Regions from separate parts of the Streptomyces sp. NPDC126503 genome, predicted to be linked through region 1. Evidence: riboswitches for the same ligand, from Rfam matches in the RefSeq annotation. Region 1 holds a riboswitch; each other region holds the start of a gene.

What was found. A riboswitch is a leader RNA that binds a small molecule or an ion and turns the genes downstream of it on or off. The one in region 1 is predicted to bind cyclic di-AMP.
Region 2: linked by a shared signal. The riboswitch ahead of ABTY40_RS15585 (LysM peptidoglycan-binding domain-containing protein) and the one ahead of ABTY40_RS19565 (transglycosylase family protein) in region 1 are both predicted to bind cyclic di-AMP.
Region 3: linked by a shared signal. The riboswitch ahead of ABTY40_RS06450 (C40 family peptidase) and the one ahead of ABTY40_RS19565 (transglycosylase family protein) in region 1 are both predicted to bind cyclic di-AMP.

What each region holds. Positions count from the first base shown of each region.
Region 1 is NZ_JBEORS010000014.1:113,579-121,266, forward strand. It holds gene ABTY40_RS19545 (nucleoside triphosphate pyrophosphohydrolase) at 6-965, shown strand; gene ABTY40_RS19550 (globin domain-containing protein) at 984-2,195, opposite strand; gene ABTY40_RS19555 (cytochrome P450 family protein) at 2,299-3,606, shown strand; gene ABTY40_RS19560 (transglycosylase family protein) at 3,768-4,823, shown strand; cyclic di-AMP (ydaO/yuaA leader) riboswitch at 5,083-5,256, shown strand; gene ABTY40_RS19565 (transglycosylase family protein) at 5,260-5,988, shown strand; gene eno (phosphopyruvate hydratase) at 6,256-7,542, shown strand; gene ABTY40_RS19575 (FtsB family cell division protein) at 7,643-7,688, shown strand, end outside.
Region 2 is NZ_JBEORS010000010.1:23,740-31,427, reverse strand. It holds gene ABTY40_RS15605 (class II fructose-bisphosphate aldolase) at 97-933, opposite strand; gene ABTY40_RS15600 (SIS domain-containing protein) at 1,009-1,929, opposite strand; gene ABTY40_RS15595 (DeoR/GlpR family DNA-binding transcription regulator) at 2,081-2,884, shown strand; gene ABTY40_RS15590 (DUF6197 family protein) at 2,942-3,577, opposite strand; cyclic di-AMP (ydaO/yuaA leader) riboswitch at 3,961-4,129, shown strand; gene ABTY40_RS15585 (LysM peptidoglycan-binding domain-containing protein) at 4,134-5,003, shown strand; gene ABTY40_RS15580 (alpha/beta family hydrolase) at 4,987-6,333, opposite strand; gene ABTY40_RS15575 (alpha/beta fold hydrolase) at 6,470-7,234, opposite strand; gene ABTY40_RS15570 (type B 50S ribosomal protein L31) at 7,460-7,688, shown strand, end outside.
Region 3 is NZ_JBEORS010000003.1:281,588-289,275, forward strand. It holds gene ABTY40_RS06440 (ATP-dependent Clp protease proteolytic subunit) at 1-384, shown strand, start outside; gene ABTY40_RS06445 (hypothetical protein) at 392-697, shown strand; cyclic di-AMP (ydaO/yuaA leader) riboswitch at 1,037-1,219, shown strand; gene ABTY40_RS06450 (C40 family peptidase) at 1,223-1,699, shown strand; gene ABTY40_RS06455 (ATP-binding protein) at 1,933-2,367, opposite strand; gene ABTY40_RS06460 (8-amino-7-oxononanoate synthase) at 2,615-3,796, opposite strand; gene bioB (biotin synthase BioB) at 3,940-5,151, shown strand; gene ABTY40_RS06470 (adenosylmethionine--8-amino-7-oxononanoate transaminase) at 5,159-6,439, shown strand; gene bioD (dethiobiotin synthase) at 6,696-7,433, shown strand; gene ABTY40_RS06480 (VOC family protein) at 7,438-7,688, shown strand, end outside.

The DNA of each region.
Region 1 (7,688 bases):
GGAACGTGACTTCTGAGAGCCCCGGCCGCATCGTCCTGCTCACCGCCAGCCACCGCGTCGCGCCCGGACTGCTGTCCTGGCCCGCCTGGCAGGCGCTGCGCGGCGCGGACCGGGTGCTCTGCCCCGACGCGCACCACCCCCAGCTGCCGTACCTGAAGGAGGCGGGCGTCGCCGTCGAGCACCTGCGGCCCACCGCCGGGGAACTCGTCGCCGCCTGCGCCGGAGGCCGTACCGTCCTCGTCCTGCCGTCCGGCGAGGGCGACCGCGACCTCACCGACGGGCTCGCCCGCCTCGCCGGCTCCGGCCGGGTCGCCATGCCCGACCTGGAACTGCTGCCCGGCTCCTACGACCTGCCGGGCGCCCGGCTCCTCGACCTCGTCCAGGTCATGGACCGCATCCGCCGTGAGTGCCCCTGGTCCTCCCGGCAGACCCACAAGGGCCTCGCCAAGTACGGCATCGAGGAGGCGTACGAGCTGGTCGAGGCCATCGAGGACGGCACCCGGGAGGAACTGCGCGAGGAACTCGGCGACGTCCTGCTCCAGGTCGTCTTCCACGCGCGGATCGCCGAGGAGGACCCCGAGGAGCCGTTCTCCGTGGACGACGTCGCCGGAACGCTCGTCGAGAAGCTCGTCCACCGCCACCCGCACGTCTTCGGGGACGCCACCGCCGAGACCCCCGAGGACGTCAAGGCGCACTGGCTGCGCACCAAGGCGGTCGAGAAGCAGCGGGACTCCGTCACCGACGGGGTGCCGCTCGGGCAGCCCGGCCTCGCGCTCGCCGCGAAGCTCGCGGGCCGCGTCCGTACCGCCGGTCTCGACGTGCCCCCGCCGGCCGGAGAGGGCATCGGGTACGAGCTCCTCCACCTCGCCGCCCGCGCAGAGGCCGAGGGCGTGGACCCGGAGGCGGCCCTGCGCGCGGCGGCCCGCGCCTACCGCGACGCGATCCGCGCGGCCGAAGGGCTGTAGGGCAAGGCCCTGGCCCGCTCAGGGCTCGCGGGGGGCGCGGGCCGCCGGGTCGTGCCAGGGGAGCGGCGGGCGGGACAGCAGCCATTCCGCGCGCGTGGCCGGACGGGCGGCGAACCGGCCCACCGGCGGCAGCGCGTCGTACCGGATCCGGGCCGGGTCCGCGCCCAGCTCCTCCAGCGTCCGCGCGACCTCCGGCAGGAAACCCGGCGGCCCCGCCAACCGCACCTCGTGCTCCGGCCACCGGACACACGACCGCAGCGCCGTCAGCAGCCGCTCGGTCGCCTGCTCCCGGGGACGGCCGGGCGCCGCCGTGATGAACGTGACGCTCAGACCCGGCAGGCGCGCGCCCAGCCGCTCCGCGTCCGCCCGCCCGTACAGGTACTCCTTCGCGCGCCCCACCACGAACAGCCGCCCCTCCAGGTCCGGCCCGCCCTCGGCCGCCTCCTCCAGGAGGGCCTTCACCGGCGCCCAGCCCGTACCCGCGCATATATAGGTGCGCAGAGCGTCCGCCGGCCCGTCCGCCGTCAGCGCGCCCCCGGGCGCGCTGAGCCGCAGGACCTCCCCCGGCCCCGTCTCCTCCACCAGGACCGTGCTCATCACCCCGCCGGGCACCCGGCTCACATGCAGCTCCACCGTCCCGTCCGGGCGGGGCGCGTTGCCGAGCGAGTACGTCCGCCAGACGCGCGGGGCCCGCAGCGAACTGACGCTCACGTACTGGCCCGGGCGGTACGGGAAGGGCCGGCGTGGCCGGAGCGTGAGGACGGCCAGGTCCTCGCCGTACCGCGCGTGACGCACCACGTCTGCGTCCCACCAGGCGGGCTCCCCCGCCCCGGCGGCCTCCTCCGCGCCCCGGATCATCAGCTCGGCCACCCGCCCGTACGCCTCGCTCCAGGCCTTCTCCGCCTCCACCGTCCAGGCCGCCCCGGCCGTCTGCGCGAAGGCGGCGAGCAGGCTCGTGCCGACGGCGGCGTACAGCGGGGGAGAAGCCAGGAACCTCCGGTGGTCCCGGCCCAGGTGCGTCAGGTAGGAGGCGAGCCGGGGATCCTCCAGATGGGTCACCACATGCGTGAGGGCGGCGAAGAGACGGTCCCGCTGGGGCCGCATGTCGGCGGGGAACAGGTCGCGTACGCCCGGGTTGTGGCGGAAGAGATGCGCGTAGAAGAAGGCGACGGCGTGTTCGGCCCGTCTCTCGACGACCGCGAACGTGCTCCTGAGTAGCTCGGCATCCACGGGGGGAATCTAGGCCACCGACCTGTACGGAGGGTGTGCGCGATCCTCATACGTCAGGTCGGGGGCCCAGGGGACCGCGCGGGGCGGGCGGTACGGTCGGGGGGTGAGCAGCACCCCCGTACCGCCCCCCGAGCCCTCCGCCGTACCGCCCCAGGTCCCGCCCCCGGCGCCCGCACTCTTCACCTGGGAGTTCGCCACCGACCCGTATCCCGCCTACGCCTGGCTGCGGGAGCACGCCCCCGTCCACCGGACGCGGCTGCCCAGCGGGGTCGAGGCCTGGCTCGTGACCCGGTACGCCGACGCCCGGCAGGCCCTCGCCGACCAGCGGCTCTCCAAGAACCCCGTTCACCATGCCGAACCGGGCAAGACCGGCATTCCGGGCGAGCGCAGCGCGGGGCTGATGACGCACCTGCTCAACATCGACCCGCCCGACCACACCCGGCTGCGCCGACTCGTGTCCAAGGCCTTCACCCCGCGCCGGGTCGCGGAGTTCGCGCCGCGCGTGCGGGAGCTGACCGACCGGCTCATCGACGGCTTCGCGGAGAAGGGGGAGGCCGACCTCATCCACGACTTCGCCTTCCCGCTGCCCATCTACGCCATCTGCGACCTGCTGGGCGTGCCCGCCGAGGACCAGGACGACTTCCGGGACTGGGCGGGGATGATGATCCGGCACGGCGGCGGGCCGCGCGGCGGCGTCGCCCGGTCGGTGAAGAAGATCCGGGGCTACCTCGCCGAGCTGATCCACCGCAAGCGGCAGGACCTCGGCGACGACCTGATCTCCGGGCTCATCCGGGCCAGTGACCACGGCGACCACCTGACCGAGGCCGAGGCCACGGCCATGTGTTTCGTGCTGCTCTTCGCCGGTTTCGAGACCACCATCAACCTCATCGGCAACGGCACCTACCAGCTGCTGCGCCACCCGGAGCAGCGCGAGCGGCTCCAGGCCTCCCTGGCGGCGGGCGAGACCGGGCTCCTGGAGACGGGGGTCGAGGAGCTGCTGCGGTTCGACGGGCCGGTGGAGCTGGCGACCTGGCGGTACGCGACCCGGGACCTGAGCATCGGCGGGCAGGCGATCCCGGCGGGCGACCCGGTCCTGGTGGTCCTGGCCGCCGCCGACCGGGACCCGGCGCGGTTCGCGGAGCCGGACACCCTGGACCTGGCGCGGCGGGACAACCAGCACCTGGGATACGGGCACGGCATCCACTACTGCCTCGGGGCACCGCTCGCGCGCCTGGAGGGACAGGTGGCCGTGGCCACCCTGCTGACCCGGCTGCCGGACCTGCGGCTCGCCGCCGACCCGGCCGAACTGCGGTGGCGCGGCGGGCTCATCATGCGTGGTTTGCGCACGCTTCCGGTGGAATTCTCCCCTTCCGCACGGGTGACTCCAGCTGAGGGCGCGTCAGAAGTGTGATCTTCACGTGATCGCGGGGCGACCGACTTGTGACGGACGTTCGAATGCCGCTACGTTTCGCGGCAGTCTTCAGCCGTCACGCGAAAGGCGTACGTATGCCCTCCGGGAACGGACGACACCGTCGACCCCGTCAGGCCCCCGCTCTCGTCGTCGCGGCGGGCGTGACCGGATCCGCCATGGCGCTGCCGCTGCTCGCCACCGGGTCCGCCTCCGCCGCCGACGCGGCCACCTGGGACCGGGTGGCCGAGTGCGAGTCGGGCGGCCAGTGGAGTGCCCATTTCGGCAACGGGATGTACGGCGGACTCCAGTTCACCCAGGAGAGCTGGGAGCGCCACGGCGGACTCGCCTACGCCCCCAGCGCCGACCTGGCCAGCCGCGCCCAGCAGATCGTGGTGGCCGAGAAGGCGCTCGCCTCGGGCGCGACCGACTGGGCCACCTGCGCCCCGATCGCCGGCCTCGGCAACGACGGGAAGGCCCCGGGGGTGAACCCGGGACCGGCCGTCACGCCGCCGGAGGAGTCGGGCCCCGCCCCGGAGTCGAACCGGACGGCCGGCGCGCCGACCGCCTCGCCCGCCCCGTCCGCCGTGCAGGCCCCTCCCTCCTCCCCGGCCGCCTCGGCGCCCGCGCCGCGGATTTCCGGCGCCCCCGCGGCCTCCTCGGCCCCGGACGCCCCCACGGCCTCCCGGACGCCGGGAGCGGCCGGGACGGCCGCCCCCACCCACCCGGCCGTGCCGGACGCCTCCACCCACCCGGCCGCGCCGAGCGCTCCGACGGCTCCCGGCGCCTCCGACACGCCCGGGACTTCCGGAACGCCCGAAAAGCCCCGTACGGCGGAAGGTGACGCTCCGTCGAGCGTGCCCGGCACCGGCAAGCACCGGGGCGAGGCCGCTCCGGAGGAAACCGGCAAGACGGACACTTCCGCAGAAGCAGGTCGTCATGCCGCACCGACGGGCAAGAGCCCTGAAACCCCGGCGAAGGTCCCGGCGGCCGACGCGCCGGCGGCCGGGGCGGGCGCAACGGACAGTCAGGACACTTCGGACGCCTACACGGTGCGCCCCGGTGACAACCTGACCGTCATCGCGCAGGAGAGGCAACTGCCCGGAGGCTGGACCGCCCTCTATGACGCCAACAGGCGGACGGTGGGCACCGATCCGGACCTCATCCTGCCTGGTCAGAGCCTCGATCTGACGATCGGTTCGACACCGCCCGCCGGGTAGTTCGCGGGGTAATGTCCGGTTCTGCTCAAGTGAGACATGGATCTCTTCGCCCCAACTGGCGTGGCTCGTCCGGAAGATTTGGTTCCGTGACCTCTCACCTGGGCAAACACCCTCCGCCGGAAGGCAAGGAGGGGCGTTATTTCCGCAATGCGCCCCTTTGAACTTCCGGCAGGAGTGTGGCTACGGTCGTCATCGCTCGCCACCGCGGGCCCCGTCGACCGAGAACGCCGAGTCCTGCCGCCGGCCGATGGGAACAGTCGTCGCGTAAGCGCCGTAGGCAGGAGCGGGGGACCCAAGGTAAGTGCCGGCCCCGGTCGTCGAGACAGACGACCGACGTTCGGCTTGGGGTGAAGCCGCGTGCTAGGACACGCGGCCGGGCAACTCTTCGGCCCGAACCCGACAGCTCACCTCGCAGGCGTCGGTGAGGAGAATTTCCATGCTGTTTTCCGGCAAGGGCAAACACCGCCGTCCCTCCAAGGCCACCCAGGTCGTCACGCTCGTCGGCGTCACCGGTGCCGCCGTCGCCGCCCCGCTGATGGCCACGGGCACCGCCTCGGCCGCCACCGCCTCCGAGTGGGACCGCGTCGCCCAGTGCGAGTCCGGCGGCAACTGGTCCATCAACACGGGCAACGGCTACTACGGCGGCCTGCAGTTCTCGGCCTCCACCTGGGCCGCGTACGGCGGCACCGCCTACGCCCCCACCGCCAACCTGGCCTCGAAGACGCAGCAGATCGCCATCGCCGAGAAGGTCCTCGCGGGCCAGGGCAAGGGCGCCTGGCCGAGCTGCGGCGTCGGCCTCTCCCGTGCCACCTACAGCGGCGGCACCACCGAGACCCAGAAGCCGACCGGCACCACCACCTCGCCCGAGCGCCGCTCCGAGCAGCCGACCACGCGCAGCACCAAGCGCACGGCTCCGAAGACGACCGCCCGCGAGACCCCCCGGAGCGTCACCGCCCAGGAGAGCCGCAAGACCGTCACCACCCCGACCGGCAAGAAGGTCAAGAAGGGTGACGGCGAGTACAAGGTCGCGGCCGGCGACACCCTCGCCACCATCGCCCAGACGCACGGCGTCAAGGGCGGCTGGGCCACCCTCTACGACCTCAACCAGGACGTCGTCGAGGACGCCGACCTCATCTACCCGGGCCAGCAGCTCCACCTGAAGTGAGCCTCGCGGTCCTGACGAACTTCCCGCGGTGACCACCCCGGTCCGGCGTGCTCCCCCCGTGCACGCCGGACCGGGGTTCCGTCTGTTACCCCCGAGTACCTCCGGGTGGTTCGTCCCGGGATGCGTGCCCCCGGGTCCTTTTTCGTCCCACGGGGCGGGCGCCCGGCGGGCCGGAGCCCCCGGGCCGGTTAGGCTCTTGTCGCAAGGCGAACGAGACCTTGCGCCGTATGCGTCACACCTAGCGTCACATCCCAGAAGGAGATGCTCGTGCCGTCCATCGACGTCGTCGTAGCCCGGGAAATCCTGGACTCCCGAGGCAACCCCACGGTCGAGGTCGAGGTCGGCCTCGACGACGGCAGCACCGGCCGTGCTGCCGTCCCGTCCGGTGCCTCCACCGGTGCGTTCGAGGCCCTCGAGCTCCGTGACGGCGACCAGAACCGCTACCTCGGCAAGGGCGTCGAGAAGGCCGTCCTGGCCGTCATCGAGCAGATCGGCCCGGAGCTCGTCGGCTACGACGCCACCGAGCAGCGCCTGATCGACCAGGCCATGTTCGACCTGGACGCCACCCCGGACAAGTCCTCGCTCGGCGCCAACGCCATCCTCGGCGTCTCCCTCGCCGTCGCGCACGCCGCCTCCGAGGCCAGCGACCTCCCCCTCTTCCGCTACCTGGGCGGCCCGAACGCGCACCTGCTGCCCGTTCCGATGATGAACATCCTGAACGGCGGGTCGCACGCCGACTCCAACGTGGACATCCAGGAGTTCATGATCGCCCCGATCGGCGCGGAGTCCTTCTCCGAGGCCCTCCGCTGGGGCACCGAGGTCTACCACACCCTCAAGTCCGTCCTGAAGACCAAGGGCCTCTCCACCGGCCTCGGCGACGAGGGCGGCTTCGCCCCGAACCTGGGCTCCAACCGCGAGGCGCTGGACCTCATCCTCGAGGCCATCAAGCAGGCCGGCTACACCCCCGGCAAGGACATCGCGCTCGCGCTCGACGTCGCCGCCTCCGAGTTCTACAAGGACGGCGCCTACGAGTTCGAGGGCAAGGCCCGCTCCGCCGCCGAGATGACCGACTACTACGCGGAGCTCGTCGACGCGTACCCGCTGGTCTCCATCGAGGACCCGCTGTTCGAGGACGACTGGGACGGCTGGAAGACCATCACCGAGAAGCTGGGCTCCCGGGTCCAGCTGGTCGGCGACGACCTCTTCGTCACCAACCCGGAGCGCCTCGCCCGCGGCATCGAGGAGGGCGCTGCCAACGCGCTGCTGGTCAAGGTCAACCAGATCGGCTCGCTGACCGAGACCCTGGACGCCGTCGAGCTGGCCCAGCGCAACGGCTTCAAGTGCATGATGTCCCACCGCTCCGGCGAGACCGAGGACGTCACCATCGCCGACCTGGCCGTCGCCACCAACTGCGGCCAGATCAAGACCGGCGCCCCGGCCCGCTCCGAGCGCGTCGCCAAGTACAACCAGCTCCTGCGCATCGAGGAGATCCTGGACGACGCCGCGGTCTACGCCGGCCGCAGCGCGTTCCCGCGGTTCCGCTCCGCGAACTGAGGCACCGGCACAAGGGCTGACACAGCCCGTCTCCGCACGTCCCCGCACGCGGTCCCGTACCGTGTGCGGGGACGTACGCACGTACAGGGGAGGCGCGCACATGGCCCGGGACCGGTTCTCCACCGCGACCAGGATCAGGCTGCTCG
Region 2 (7,688 bases), on a different contig from region 1:
TGCCCGCTCCCCGTTCCGACGCCGCACGCCCTCGCGCACGGTCGGCACCCACCTTAGAAGGGGGCACCGACAGCGCGTCCGGCGCGGCCCCGCGCGTCAGGCCGGGGAGAGCACCACCAGCAGGTGGGCGACGGCTGCGGCGACCGCCGTGCGGGCCGGGCCGAGATAACGGCGGGGGTCGACCGTCTCCGGGTGCTCCGCGAGGTGCGCCCGTACCGCCCGGGTGAAGGCCTTGTTGAGGTGGGTGGAGACGTTCACCTTGGTCATGCCGGCCGCGACCGCGGCCGCGAGGTCGCCGTCCGCGACGCCCGAGGAGCCGTGCAGCACCAGCGGGGTGTCGATCGCCGCGCGCAGCCGGGCGATCAGGTCGAAGTCCAGCACCGCGTCACGGGTGAGCATCTGGTGGGAGCTGCCCACCGCCACGGCGAGCGCGTCGACGCCCGTGGCCGTGACGAAGGCGCGGGCCTCGTCGGGATCGGTGCGGACTCCGGGGGTGTGCGCGCCGCCCTTGCCGCCGATCTCGCCGAGTTCGGCCTCCACCCAGACGCCGTGCCGGTGGCAGAACTCCACGACCTCGCGGGTCGCGGCGACGTTCTCCGCGTACGGGAGCGTGGAGGCGTCGAACATGACGGACCCGAGGCCGAGGGCGACCGCCTCGCGCACCAGCTCGGGGTTCTCCGCGTGGTCGAGGTGGACGGCGACGGGCACCTTCGCCGCCCGGGCCACGGCGAGGGAGGCGAGGGCGACCGGTTCGAGGGCGCCGTGGTAGCGGACGGTGTTCTCGCTGATCTGGAGAACGACCGGCCGGTCGGCGCTCTCCGCCCCGGCCACGATGGCCTGGGCGTGTTCCAGTTGGAGGACGTTGAAGGCGCCGACGCCCCGGCCGGCGGTGCGGGCCCGGCGGACGATCTCGTCGGTGGGCGTCAGCGGCATGGTCCTTCTCCCGTGGGGGCGGCGGGTACGGCGGGGGCGGCGGCCGGCCGGCGGGGCCTTCGGCCGGAGGGGCGGTCAGCCATCGAGGTCCGCCAGGACGACCGAGCGGGTGAGGTTCCGGGGGGTGTCGGGGTCGAGGCCGCGCGCCTCGGCGACCGCGACGGCCAGGCGCTGGGCGCGCACCAGGTCGGCCAGGGGGTCGAGGTCGCTCTCCTCGACGGTGCCGCCGACCTTGCGGACCTCGTCCGCCAGCCCGGCGGGCAGGGCGCCGAAGCCCCAGGCCACCCGGCCGGGGCCGGTGATGCTGATGGGCCCGTGGCGGTACTCCATCGCCGGGTACGCCTCGGTCCAGGCGCCGGCCGCCTCGCGCATCTTGAGTCCGGCCTCCAGGGCGAGTCCGTAGGTCCAGCCGGTGCCCAGGAAGGTCAGCTGCTCGGCGGAGACGAGCGCCTCGTCCAGGGGGAGGCCGAGGGCCCGTTCGGCGTCGCCCGCCGCCTCCTCGACGGGGGCGACGCCCTCGGGCAGCGCGCCCTCGGCCTCCAGGTGGGCGCGGAGCAGGGCCAGGGCGGTCGTGGCGAACCGCGTCTGCACGACCGACTCCTCGTCGGCGAAGTCCAGGACGGCGACCGCGTCGGCGAGGTCCATGACGGGGGTGGTCGGGTCGGCCGTCAGGGCGCCGGTCGGCACGCCGCCCCGGAGCCGGGCGAGGACGGTGAGGACCTCGCTCGTCGTGCCGGAGCGGGTGATCGCGAGGACGCGGTCGTAGCGGCGTCCGTACGGGAAGGCGGAGGCGGCGAAGGCGTCGGTCTCCCCGTGGCCGCCGGACTCGCGCAGCTCCGCGTAGGCCAGTGCCATGAACCAGGAGGTGCCGCAGCCGATGACGGCGACGCGCTCGCCGCGCCGGGGCAGGGCCGCGGTGTGCCGGTCGAGGGTGCGGGCCGCCTGGCGCCAGGTGGTGGGCTGGGAGGCGATCTCCGCGGAGGTACGGGAGGTCATGCGGCGCTCCTTGCGAACGGAGAGACGGGGTGATGATTGAAGTTGCTCGGACAGCGTCAGATTCAAGCAGATCCACGCATCCACTTTCCAGGTCCCGTGCAGCGCGGCGGCTAGAATCGCCGCGCGGACGAGCGGGAGGGGAACGGCACACATGGCCAAGCACGAGCGGTGGAACGCGCTCCTCGAACTGCTCGCCGACTCCGGCAGGGTGGAGGTCGAGGAGGCCGCCGCCGCGCTGGACGTCTCCGCCGCCACGATCCGCCGCGACCTGGACGAACTCGCCGAGCAGCGGCTGCTCGTGCGCACCCGGGGCGGCGCGGTCGCCCACGGCGTCTCGTACGAGCTTCCGCTGCGCTACAAGTCCACCCGGCACACGCCGGAGAAGCGGCGGATCGCGGCCGCCGTGGCGGATCTGATCGCGCCCGGCGAGGTCGTGGGACTCAACGGCGGTACGACGACGACGGAGGTGGCGCGGGCGCTCGCGGTGCGGTTCGCCGGCGAGCGGGCACAGGCGCCGGGTGCCGTCCCGGCCGCGCCGGCGCTGACCGTGGTCACCAACGCCCTCAACATCGCCGGCGAGCTGGCCGTGCGGCCGGCGATCAAGCTGGTCACGACGGGCGGGGTGGCGCGTCCGCAGACGTACGAGCTGGTGGGACCACTGACGGCCGGCGTGCTCGGCGAAGTCGTCCTGGACGTGGTGGTGCTCGGCGTCGACGGCATGGACGCCGAGCTGGGCGTGATGGCCCATCAGGAGGAGGAGGCGGCCGTCAGTCGTCTGTTCGCCGAGCGGGCGAGCCGGGTCGTGGTCGTGACGGACTCCTCGAAGCTGGGCCGGCGGGCGTTCGCCCGCATCTGCGGGACCGGCCGCGTCGACCTCCTCGTCACGGACTCCGCCGTCCCGGCGGAGGCGGTCGCGCGGTTCGGCGAGGCGGGCGTGAAGGTGCTGACCGTCTGACCGACCGCGCCGCCGCCCTCGTGCCGGAGTCACCGGGGCCGGGCGGCGGGCGGCCGTTCAGTGGCCGGCGTACGCGGCCCGGCGGGCGGTGGCGTCCAGCAGGGCCAGGGCGTCGGCGGCGGTCCGGCCGGGGGCACGGTTCCAGGGTCCGATCAGCCCGGTCCAGCCCCGGGCGCGCAGCTCGGTGACGATCCAGGCGGCGGCCTGGTTCATGGTGTCGGCGCTGCCGTAGCCGAGGCGGTGGGCGGCGAGCAGGGCGCCGCAGACGCAGCGGGCGCCCCGGGCGTCGCGGAGCCGGTACGGGGCGTTCTGCCAGCCCCATTCCTCCAGGACCTGGCGGGCGTAGCCGAGGTGCACCGAGGGGCGCAGATCGGCCTGGCCGATCCGGCGCCACACGTGCAGGCGGTCCGGGAGCGCGGCTCCGACGCGGCCGGGGAGCCGGCGCTCGGCGGGCAGGGCGGGCGGCAGCGCGTCGAGGGCCTCGGCGACGAGCCGGTCCACCGGGACGGTGAGGAGGGCGCGCCAGTCCTCCCCCGGCCGCTCCTCCGGGCCCGGGTTCTCGCCGGGGGGAGCGGGGGCGGGGGCCTGGCCGTGCCAGTTCTCGACGATCCGCTGCCAGGTCGCGCTCTCGTACAGGGCGGCGGCCTCGCGGTCCAGGGCGTCGGGGCCGAGCAGGGAAGGGGCGGAGGACATGGGCGGCTCCTGAGGTCGGAGGACCTCATCCTTCAGCACAAATGTCGACTTCGCGACATTTGCCCCTTTCGTGGGCGCGGCGCTCGGCCACCCCTTTTCACGCCACCCGAAGGGGGAGCATTTCACCCGCTTCCCTTTCGATCGGAATTACAGCCCATATTCGGACATTGCGCTCCGGGTGACGCGTTTCACTTCCCGGCCCGCCCGGAGGGGTTCCGGCGTCGGCCGAGCCGTACGCCGCAAGGCCGTTCGCCCGGCCGCCGCTCCACAGGATCTTGAATGCGCGAATTCCGGGAACCGCTTTTCCGTGAATGCGCGGGGCGACGCCTTGTTCCCGGCCCCCTTTCTGGCCTACGGTCACCCCCATTCAGGCGGACCGCCGAATCCTGCCACCGCCTGAAAACCTCCCTTTTCACCCGACGGCAGGAGCGGGGGACCCACGAACACGCCGGTCCGGCCTTCCGGAGCGGCTCGGGGTGAAGCCGCGTGCGCGCGGCCGGACACCTCCCGTCCGAACCCGACAGCTCACCCCGCAGGCGCCGGAGAGGAAGCCGTCATGCCTGCACACGGTAAGCACCGCCGCCCTCGGCGCCGCACCGTCCCCCGTGGTCTCGCCCTCGCCGGTTCGGGCGGCGCCGCGCTGGCCCTGCCGCTCGTCGTACCCGCCTCGGCCGGTGCCCAGCCGGTCGCCGGGGCCCCGCAGACCGCCGCCCACGCGCTCCCGGCGGCGCCTTCCGCCCGGCCGGCCGCGACCGTCCCCGCCACGCTCCCCGCCGCTCCCGCCACGACCCGCACCTATACCGTCGTGAAGGGCGACTCCCTTTCCGGCATCGCACGGGAGAAGGGAATTCAGGGCGGCTGGAAGGCTCTTTACCGGGCCAACCGGACCGTGGTGGGTGACAATCCGTCACTCATTCACCCCGGGCTCGAACTGACGATTCGTCGGGATTCCGCGAAGGCTCCCGCGGCGAAGACCCCGGCCGGCACCAGCGAGCGCGCGAGCCGCGGCGAGCGGCGCTCGGCTCCCGCCTCCTCCGGTGCCGCCGCGGCTCCGGCCGCCGCTCCCGCCGCGGCACCTGCCGCCCGGGCCGCCACGACGGCCTACGCCGACAACCTGGACGGCTGGATCCGCGAGTCGCTCGACGTCATGGCCCGGTACGGCATCCCCGGTTCGTACGACGGCATCCTGCGCAACGTGATGCGCGAGTCCTCCGGCAACCCGCGGGCCATCAACCTGTGGGACTCCAACGCCGCGGCCGGCACCCCGTCGAAGGGCCTGCTCCAGGTCATCGAACCGACCTTCATGGCCTACCACGTGCCGGGCACGTCCATGGACCTCTTCGACCCGGTCGCGAACATCACCGCCGCCTGCAACTACGCGGCGGACCGCTACGGCTCGATTGACAACGTCAACGGCCCGTACTGACGTCCGAGGCGGCCGTCCGGCGTCCGAAGTGCCCGGTGAACCAGGAGGCGGCGAGCTCCGCCACCTCCTCCAGGGCGCCCGGCTCCTCGAAGAGGTGGGTGGCGCCGGGCACGACCTCCAGCCGGTTCTCGCAGCGCAGCATCGCCTGTGCCTTCCGGTTGAGGTCCAGGACGAGCGCGTCGCGTCCGCCCACCACGAGGAGGGTGGGGGCGTCGACCCGGGCCAGCCGTTCGTGGGCCAGGTCGGGCCGGCCCCCGCGCGAGACGATCGCCGCGGGCCGGGCACCGGTCCCGCCGCCCGCCGTACCGACCGGCCCGGCCGCCGCCCACAGGGCGGCGGCCGCTCCCGTGCTCGCGCCGAACCAGCCGAGCGGCAGCCCCCGGGCCGCCGGCTCCGCCGCCAGCCACTCCGTGGCCCGGGCCAGGCGTCCGGCGAGCATCGGCGTGTCGAAGACGAGCCGCCGGTCGGCCGCCTCGTCCTCGGTGAGCAGGTCGAAGAGGAGCGTGCCGAGGCCCGCCCGGTTCAGGGCTCCGGCCACCGCCCGGTTGCGGGGGCTGTGCCGGCCGCTGCCGCTGCCGTGGGCGAACAGGACGACGCCGTGCGCGTCCTCGGGCACGGCCAGCCGCCCGGCGAGGGTGCCCCCGCCCTCCGGCAGCGGGAGTCGGACGTCCGACTCCCGGACGACGGGTCCGTGCACGGCCCGGCTGTGCGCGAGCCGGGCGACGACCTCCTCGTCGGAGGTCGCGGAGAAGTCCTCGTAGAACTGGCCGACCGCGGCGAAGCCGTCCGGCGTGTGGACACACACGGTCTCGTCCGCCTCCCCGCCGAGGCGGGTGGTCCAGCCGCGGGGGGCGACCGGGACGGCGAAGACGATCCGTGCCGCGCCCCGGGCGCGGACGACCCGGCAGGCCGCGAGCGCGGTGGCCCCGGTCGCGAGCCCGTCGTCGACCACGAGGACCGTCCTGCCGTCGAGCGGTACGGGCCGCCGGCCGCCCCGGTAGCGGCGAGCGCGCCGCTCCAGCTCGGCGCGCTCGCGTTCCTCGACAGCCGCGAGGTCACCCGGGGCCACCCGGGCGTCGCGGAGCACCTGGTCGTTCAGGACCCTGACGCCGCCCTCTCCGATGGCCCCCATCGCGACCTCGGGCCGGTACGGCACGCCCAGCTTCCGTACCACGCAGATGTCGAGCGGCGCGCCGAGGGCGTCGGCGACCTCGGCGGCCACGGGGACCCCGCCCCGGGGCAGGCCGAGGACCGTGACGTCGAGGGCCGCGAGGTGGCCGAGGCGGGCGGCGAGGCGCCGTCCCGCGTCGGTCCGGTCCGTGAAGTACATGCTCGGCCGCCTTCCGCCGTCCGCGTGCGCCGCGGCTTCCGGGCGGTGCCGGGGCCCTGCCCCCGGCCCGTGCTCCCTCCAGGGTAGGCACGCCCCCACCGTCGCCCGCACCCCAAGGGAGCGGCCCGGGGCCGGGTCAGGCGGCGAGGAAGGCCTCGATGGCCTCGGCGAGGGCCTTCGGGGTCTCCTCGGGGGCGTAGTGGCCGGCGTCCTCGAGGACGTGGAGGCGGGCGTTGGGGTACCAGCGCAGCCAGGTGGCCTCCATGGCCTCCGCGCCGAGGGCGGGGTCGTGGGCGCCGACGACGAGCAGGACGGGCACGGGGTTGTCGCGGACGCGCTCGTGGAAGTCGGCGCGGGCCCAGGAGTCCAGGTAGGCGCGGAAGGCGGTGGCCGACGAACGGTTCACGGACCGTTCGACGCGGGTGCCGAGCCAGGTGTCGTCGTACCGCCCGCCGGTGGTGCGGTCGATGATGGCGCGCCGGTTCGCGGGCTCGGCGGCGGCCCCGGCGAAGAGTTCCCAGGTCTCGGGGTCGAGCGGGAAGCCCGCGGCGGAGACCGGTGAGATGCCGACGAGGGACCGGACGCGGCCGGGCTCGTCGAGGAGCATCACCTGGGCGGCCTTGGCGCCCATGGAGTGACCGATGACGGTGAAGGAGTCCCAGCCCAGGTCGTCGGCGACGGCGAGGGCGTCGGCGGCGACCTCTTCCATCGTGTAGTCGCCGGGCGTGTCGCGGGCCTCGCCGTAGCCGCGGCAGTCGAGGAAGGCGTACTGCCCGGCGGCTGGGTCGAGGTGGTCGCGGAGCGGGGCGAAGCTGGTGCGGTCGCCGAACCAGTTGTGGAGCACGAGGGCACGACCCGGCCCCTCGCCGTGCACCTCGTACGGAAGAACCCTGCCGGTCATCGCGCCCCCTGGTGGCCTGGGAAGGGCCCGCACCTCTCGGCGGCGCCCGACGACCGAGTGTGGCGTCCCGGTCGCGCGCAGTCAAAGGGGCGGTCCGGGGGACTCGTCCGGCGCGTCACCCGGTCGGTCCCGTGGCGCTGGTCGCCCCGGCCGGGCGCGGCGAGGCTGGGGGTGGCCTGTCGCTCAGGCCGGAGGACTCAGGGCGTCAGCCCCGGAGGAGGACACGTGCAGCAGGACAAGCAGCCCGAGTACCGGCCGGTGGTCTTCCGGGACCGCTCGGCGGGGTACGCGTTTCTGACGCGGTCGACGGCGACCAGCGACACCACCATCGAGTGGGACGACGGGAACACGTATCCGGTGATCGACGTGGAGATCTCGTCGGAGAGCCACCCGTTCTACACGGGCAAGGCGCGGACGGTCGACACGGAGGGCCGGATCGCGAAGTTCGAGCGCC
Region 3 (7,688 bases), on a different contig from region 1:
CACGACACGATGGGGTCGCTCGCGAGCGACGTGGAGACGACCTGCCTGGGGCAGGCCACGGCCGCCGCGGCGGTGCTCCTCGCGGCCGGCGCACCCGGCAAACGGATGATGCTGCCCGGCGCCCGCGTCACACTCCAGCAACCGTCCCTGGACGAGCCGTTGCGGGGGCAGCTCGGCGACCTCGACCTCCACGCCCGCGAACTCCTGCGGCTGCGGGCCCTGATGGCCGGGCTGCTCGCCGGGCACACCGGGCAGCCCCGGGAGCGGATCGACGCCGACCTCGACCGGCCCACCGTCCTCGACGCGCCGGCGGCGCTCGCGTACGGACTGGTGGACCACGTCCTCACGAGCCGGCGGGGTCCCGCCGGCGGTTCCGGCAGGTGAGGCGGCCGTGTTCCCCGAGCTTCCGCCGCTGCCCGCGCTGACCCGCGCGGAGGGCGAGTTCATCGACGCGTACCTCGAAGTCGTGGACCTCCTCGGGCGGATCAACCCGTCCCGGGGGGCGCACACCTACGGCGCTCTGCGCGCGGCGCAGGCGCTGGTGGGCCAGGCGCGGGCACTGCGCGAGGCCCTGACGCTCATGCACATCCGGGGCGAGAGCGAGGTGCACGCGGGCACGCTGACGGAGGCTCTGCGCGTGCTGGACGGAGAGCGCCGGGCGGACCGCGTCACGCTGCCCCGGCGATCCGTCAGTTGACATTCCCGCGTGTCGTGTCGAGCCCCGGACGGCCCACGCGAACTGCGGAAACGCTCCCTCGTTCGGCGTAGTCGACGTATCGACATGGAGAGGGGGTGACTTGCACAACAGGTGTACGCATCTGGCGGAATGAGACGTTCCACCCCTGGTGCGGGGCTCGTTGGCCAAACCTACGACGATCACGAAACCCGCTTGTCCACCCGTATGGATCAGTCGTGAGGAGCCTCACAAATCGCCGTTTCCGCTCGGTTTTCGGCCGTGTCGTGGGTCAAGATCCCTCACGACGACAAGCCCCCGCCACCGCGGCGGGGCGGTCCGGGCGGACGCCGAGTCCTGCCGCTGTCCCGGACGCCTGGTCGACAGGAGTGGATCGGCAGGAGTGGAGGACCCGAGCAGTACGGGACGTGCGCGCCGCATACCGCGACGCGACCGGCCCTCGGGGTGAAGCCGCAGCCGCGGCCGGGCATCTTCGCCTGCCCGAACCCGACAGGTCATCCTTCACAGGCGGCTGACGAAGGGTTGCGCATGACTGCGCAGATGCATGTCCCGTCCCTGCTGTCCCGGGCCGGAGCCGTCTCGGCTCTCACCCTCGCCGCCGTCGGCGGCACGCTCGTCGCGCCGGGTGCGGCGCCGGAGGCCCAGGCGGCCACGGCCCACGCGAGCAAGGCACTGACCGTCGCGGCGGCCAAGAAGGGGGCGCCCTACAAGTACGGGGCCGTCGGACCCAGCCGGTTCGACTGCTCAGGACTGACGCTCTACGCCTACAAGCAGGCGGGCAAGACGCTGCCCCGCACCGCGCAGCAGCAGTACAACAAGACCCGGCACATCTCCGCCTCCAGCCGGCAGAAGGGGGACCTGGTCTTCTTCCACTCGGGTGGAAGGGTCTACCACGTGGGGATCTACGCCGGGAGCGGCAAGATCTGGCACTCCCCCAAGACGGGGTCCTGGGTGAAGCTCGACAAGATCTGGACCTCGAAGGTCCTCTACGGCCGGGTCCGCTGACCCGGCTCCGCCTCCGGCCGCCGTCCCGCCCGGGCGGCCCGTCCCCGCCCTGGCGGCGCGGGAACCGGGGTCCGGGCCGGGGCCGCGCGTCAAGCGGCCCCTGACGGAAGGGCCGGAAGGCCGGAGAAGAACACACCGGCCCCCGGGCCGGTCCGAGGGGCCCCGGACGGCTCCCCTGCCCCTCGCCCCCCGCGGGCGGCGCGCAGGGCCCCGGGGTCCCGCCCGCCGTCCCGTCAGACCGGGACCGGCGCCGCCGTCCACGGCATCGTGATCGCGACCGTCTTGCCGCCGTCGGCGGTCGGGGTCACCGAGAGGCGGCCGCCGGCCTCCGCCGCCAGGACGCGGATGATGCCCATGCCCCGGCCGTTGTCCTGCTGGACGGCGGCCGGCAGGCGGCGCGGCCGGCGCGGGTGGCTGTCGGTGACCCCGACGACGAGCCGCTCCTCGCGCTCGAGGCGGAGGCCCACCGTGAAGGTCGGCGACTGCCCGAAGGTGTGCTGCACGGCGTTGGTCGCCAGCTCGGAGACGATCAGCCGGATCGCGTCCACCGCCTCCGTCGCCCCGTCCAGGCCCCACGCGGCCAGGACCTCCACGGCATGGCGCCGGGCCCTGGGGACCGAGGCGGGCTCGCTCGGCAGCGTGACGGATGCTTCCAGGTGATCGGCCATGACGACGCTGTCCCTTTCCCGCCGGGGCGGCCGGCCGCCCCGGATCGCGCTTCCGCGTCAGAGTGCCACCGATCGTGCCGCCCCGGGCGGCGTTCTCCCGGGAGAGGGCCCCATCTGTCGCTCGAAGCGGTGAACTGCCCTGACCTGCCGTAACCCCGGGCCCGCGGGGCCTTTGCCGGCGCGGTCGGCGGGCTCACCGGTGTCGTCGCCGCCGGGCTCGGACGCCCCCTCGTGGGGCCGGAGCGGCTCAGGCGCCTTCCGGGGCCGTCCGCAGGACGGTGCCGACCGCGCGCTCGACGTCGGCGGCGGAAAGGTCGGCGCGAGCGGTGAGCCGCAGCCGCGAGATACCGTCCGGGACGGACGGGGGCCGGAAGCAGCCCACCACCAGACCGAGTTCTCGGCAGTCGGCGGCCCAGCGCAGCGCCGCCTCCGGGGAGGGCGCGCGAACGGAGACGACCGCCGCGTCCGGCCGGGCCGCGGTCAGCCCGGCCTCGGTGAGCCGGCGGTGCAGGGTGGTGGCGACGGTACGGACCTGTTCCGCGAGCCGGGGCGCGGCCTCGATCAGGCGGAGCGCCGCGAGGGCGCCGCCCGTGGCGGCCGGGGCGAGCCCGGTGTCGAAGATGAAGGTGCGGGCCGCGTTCACGAGGTGCTCGATCACCCGCGCCGGGCCGAGGACGGCACCGCCCTGGCTGCCGAGGGACTTGGAAAGGGTCAGGGTGGCCACCACGTCCGCGTCCCCGGCGAGACCGGCCTCGTGGAGCGCGCCCCGGCCGCCGTCGCCGAGGACGCCGAAGCCGTGGGCGTCGTCCACGACGAGTCCGGCGCCGTGGGCCCGGCAGGCCTCGGCGAGCGCGGTGAGCGGGGCCTTGTCGCCGTCGACGGAGAAGACGGAGTCGCTGACGACGAGGGCCCGCCGCCCGGGATGCGCCTCCAGGGTCTTCCGTACGGCCTCGGGATCGGCGTGCGGGACCACGGCCGTCTCCGCGCGGGCGAGCCGGCAGCCGTCCACGATCGAGGCGTGATTGGCGGCGTCGGAGACCACGAGGGAGTCCCGGCCGCCGAGCGCGGTGAGCGCGGCCAGGTTGGCGGTGTAGCCGGACGAGAAGACGAGGGCCGCCTCGAAGCCGCAGAAGGCGGCGAGTTCGCGCTCCAGGCGGGTGTGCAGGGCGGTGGTGCCGGTGACGAGCCGGGAGCCGGTGGAGCCCGCGCCCCAGCGGCGGGCCGCGTCGGCCGCCGCCGCGGTGACCTCCGGGTGGCGGGTCAGCCCGAGGTAGTCGTTGCCCGCCAGGTCCAGCAGGTCCGTCACCGCCTCGCGGGGCCGCAGCGTACGGACGAGTCCCGCCTGCGCGCGGCGTCGCGCCTCGGCCTCGGTCCAGTCGAACGCGGTACGGCGCGGGCCCGCGGCCCGCGTCTCGTCGGCCTGTGGCATGCGACGTTCCTTTTGTAGGCAGCGGACAGACCATAGCCGCAGGACGGCGGGGCCGGGATGTGGTCATACACACACCTCGAACGGCGTCGTTTGTTCGGATCCTCCTTGGCCGCGGGGTGCGCCGTAGGCGAGGATCAGCGGTTATGGACCTGCTGAACACGCTGGTGGAGAAGGGGCTGCGGCGCGAGCCGCCGACCCGTGAAGAAGCGCTCGCCGTCCTGGCGACCTCCGACGACGAACTGCTCGATGTGGTGGCCGCGGCCGGCAAGGTGCGCCGCCAGTGGTTCGGGCGGCGGGTGAAGCTCAACTACCTGGTCAACCTGAAGTCGGGCCTCTGCCCCGAGGACTGCTCGTACTGTTCGCAGCGGTTGGGCTCCAAGGCCGAGATCCTGAAGTACACCTGGCTGAAGCCGGACGAGGCGTCCCAGGCGGCCGCGGCCGGTGTGGCGGGCGGAGCCAAGCGGGTCTGCCTGGTGGCGAGCGGGCGCGGCCCGACGGACCGTGACGTCGAGCGGGTCGGCAGGACCATCGAGGCGATCAAGGAGCAGAACGAGGGCGTCGAGGTCTGCGCCTGTCTCGGTCTGCTCTCCGACGGCCAGGCGGAGCGGCTGCGGGAGGCCGGCGCCGACGCGTACAACCACAACCTGAACACCTCCGAGGGCACCTACGGGGAGATCACCACCACCCACACCTACGCGGACCGGGTGGACACGGTGCAGAAGGCGCACGCCGCCGGCCTCTCGGCCTGCTCGGGTCTGATCGCGGGCATGGGCGAGACCGACGAGGACCTGGTCGACGTGGTCTACGCGCTGCGCGAGCTGGGCTCGGACTCGGTCCCGGTCAACTTCCTCATCCCCTTCGAGGGCACGCCGCTGGCCAAGGAGTGGAACCTCACCCCGCAGCGCTGCCTGCGGATCCTCGCGATGGTGCGGTTCGTCTGCCCGGACGTCGAGGTCCGCATCGCGGGCGGCCGCGAGGTGCACCTGCGCTCGATGCAGCCGCTGGCCCTGAACATCGCGAACTCGATCTTCCTCGGTGACTACCTGACGAGCGAGGGCCAGGCCGGCAAGGCCGACCTGGAGATGATCGCCGACGCGGGCTTCGTCGTGGAGGGCACGGACACGCCGACCCTGCCGCGGCACCGGGCGGACGCCGTCGAGGCGGCCGCCGCCGCGCCGGGCGGCTGCGGGTCGCACGCCGCGGCCGGCTGCGGTTCGCACGCCGGGGAGGGCGGCGGCTGCGGCCCGTGCGGCGGGCACACGGTGCCGGAGGCGCCGGCGGCCACGGAGGCCCGCACGGACCTCGTCGCGGTGCGCCGCCGGGGCGCAGGCACGGACCTCGCCCCGAACGCGTAGGGCCGCGATGCGCACCGACGAGCTGATCGCCCTGGACCGGGCGCACGTCTGGCATCCGTACGGCCCCATGCCGGGCCGCACCGACCCGCTGGTCGTCGCGTCGGCGTCCGGGGTGCGCCTCACCCTCGCCGAACCGGCCGAGGGGCACACGGAGTTGATCGACGGCATGTCCTCGTGGTGGTCGGCCGTGCACGGCTACAACCACCCCGTGCTGAACGAGGCGGTGCGCGGGCAGCTGGACCGGATGAGCCACGTCATGTTCGGCGGGCTCACCCATGAACCGGCCGTCCGGCTGGCCGCGCGGCTCGTGGAGATCACCCCGGAGCCGCTGCGGCACGTCTTCCTCAGCGACTCGGGATCGGTCGCCGTCGAGGTCGCGGCCAAGATGTGCCTGCAGTACTGGCGCTCGCTCGGACGTCCCGGCAAGCAGCGGCTGTTCACCTGGCGCGGCGGGTACCACGGGGACACCTGGCAGCCGATGTCGGTGTGCGATCCGCAGGGCGGCATGCACGAGCTGTGGACCGGTGTCCTCCAGCGGCAGGTCTTCGTGGACGCGCCGCCCGCCGCGTACGAGGAGTCGTACGCGGAACTGCTGCGGTCCGGGATCGCGCGGCACGCGCACGAGCTGGCCGCCGTGGTGGTGGAGCCGGTCGTGCAGGGCGCGGGCGGGATGCGTTTCCACGACCCGGCCTATCTGCGGGTGCTGCGCGAGGCCTGCGACGAGCACGACGTGCTGCTGGTGTTCGACGAGATCGCGACGGGCTTCGGGCGGACGGGCACGCTGTTCGCGGCCGACCAGGCGGGCGTGTCCCCCGATGTCATGTGCCTCGGCAAGGCGCTGACCGGCGGCTATCTGTCGATGGCGGCGACGCTCTGCACGAGCCGGGTGGCCGACGGGATCTCGCGGGGCGAGGTGCCGGTGCTGGCGCACGGGCCGACGTTCATGGGCAACCCGCTCGCGTCCGCGGTGGCCTGTGCCTCCATCGACCTGCTGCTCTCGCAGGACTGGGCGGTCGAGGTGAAGCGGATCGAGGCCGGGCTCCGTGAGGGGCTGGCCGCCGCCGCGGAGCTGCCGGGCGTGCGCGAGGTGCGGGTGCTCGGCGCGATCGGCGTCGTCCAGCTCGACCACGAGGCCGACATGGCCGCGGCGACCCGCGCGGCGGTCCGGGAGGGCGTGTGGCTGCGCCCGTTCCGCGACCTGATCTACACCATGCCGCCGTACGTGACGGACGACGGGGACCTGGCCCGGATCTGCGCGGCGGTACGGGCGGCCGCGGCCGCCGGCTGACGGCTCCTCGCGCGCCGGCGCCGTTCCCGCTCCGGGAGCGGCGCCGCTCCGGGACCCCCGCCGGTGCCGGCGGGGGCCGGATGCCCGGCGGGCCGTCCGCCGGCCCCGGCCCACCCGTTCGCGGCGCGCGCTTCCCCGCCCGTACGGCCCGGCGCCCACGCGGCTCCCCGGTCCGCCCGGAGCCGTACGCCGGCCCCCGTGCGGGCCCCCTCACGGCCCGGCCCCGCCGGGTCTCTCCCAGCCAGGAAGGAACAGCATGAGCATCATCGTCGTCAGCGGCACCGGCACCGAGATCGGCAAGACGGTCGTCACGGCGGCCGTCGCCGCCGTCGCCACCGCCGCCGGGCGCTCGGTCGCGGTCCTGAAGCCCGCGCAGACCGGGGTCGGACCGGACGAGCGGGGCGACGCCGACGAGGTCGTACGGCTCTCGGGGGCGGCGGCCTCGGCCGAGCTGGGCCGGTTCCCGGAGCCGCTGGCGCCGGGCACGGCGGCGCTGCGGGCCGGGCTCGCCCCGGTCGGGCCGCGCCAGGTCGCCGAGGCGGCGCGCGCCCTGGCGGCCGAGCACGATCTGGTGCTCGTGGAAGGCGCGGGCGGGCTTCTGGTCCGCTTCGACGAGGAGGGCGGCACGCTCGCCGACGCGGCCGGTCTGCTCGGCGCGCCGGTCCTCGTGGTGACGCCGGCCGGTCTCGGGACGCTCAACTCCACGGCCCTGACGGCCGAGGCGCTGCGGGCGCGCGGGATCGACCAGCTCGGCGTGGTGGTCGGCAGCTGGCCGGCCGAGCCCGACCTGGCTGCGCGCTGCAATCTGGTGGATCTTCCGGAGTCGGCCGCCGCCCCGCTGCTCGGGGCCGTGCCGGAGGGCGCGGGGGCACTCGACCCGGCCGCCTTCCGCGCGGCGGCGGGCGGCTGGCTGGCCCCGGCGCTCGGCGGGACGTGGGACGCGGCCGCGTTCGCCGCGGCTCAGGCACCGGCGGCCCTGGGCTCCGTACGCTGACGGCATGCGCGCACACGTACAGGAGATCGTCGTCGACTGCGGTGACCCGGCCCGCCTCGTCCGCTTCTGGGCGGGGCTGCTGGGCGGGGAGCCGGTCGACCGGAGCGCCGACTGGTCGTACGTGGATCCGCCCGGGTTCACGCGCCTGGCGTTCCAGAGGGTGCCGGAGGGCAAGACGGTCAAGAACCGCGTCCACCTGGACGTGGAGGTGGCCGATCCGGTGGCGGCGGCCGAGGAGGTGCTGGCACTCGGCGC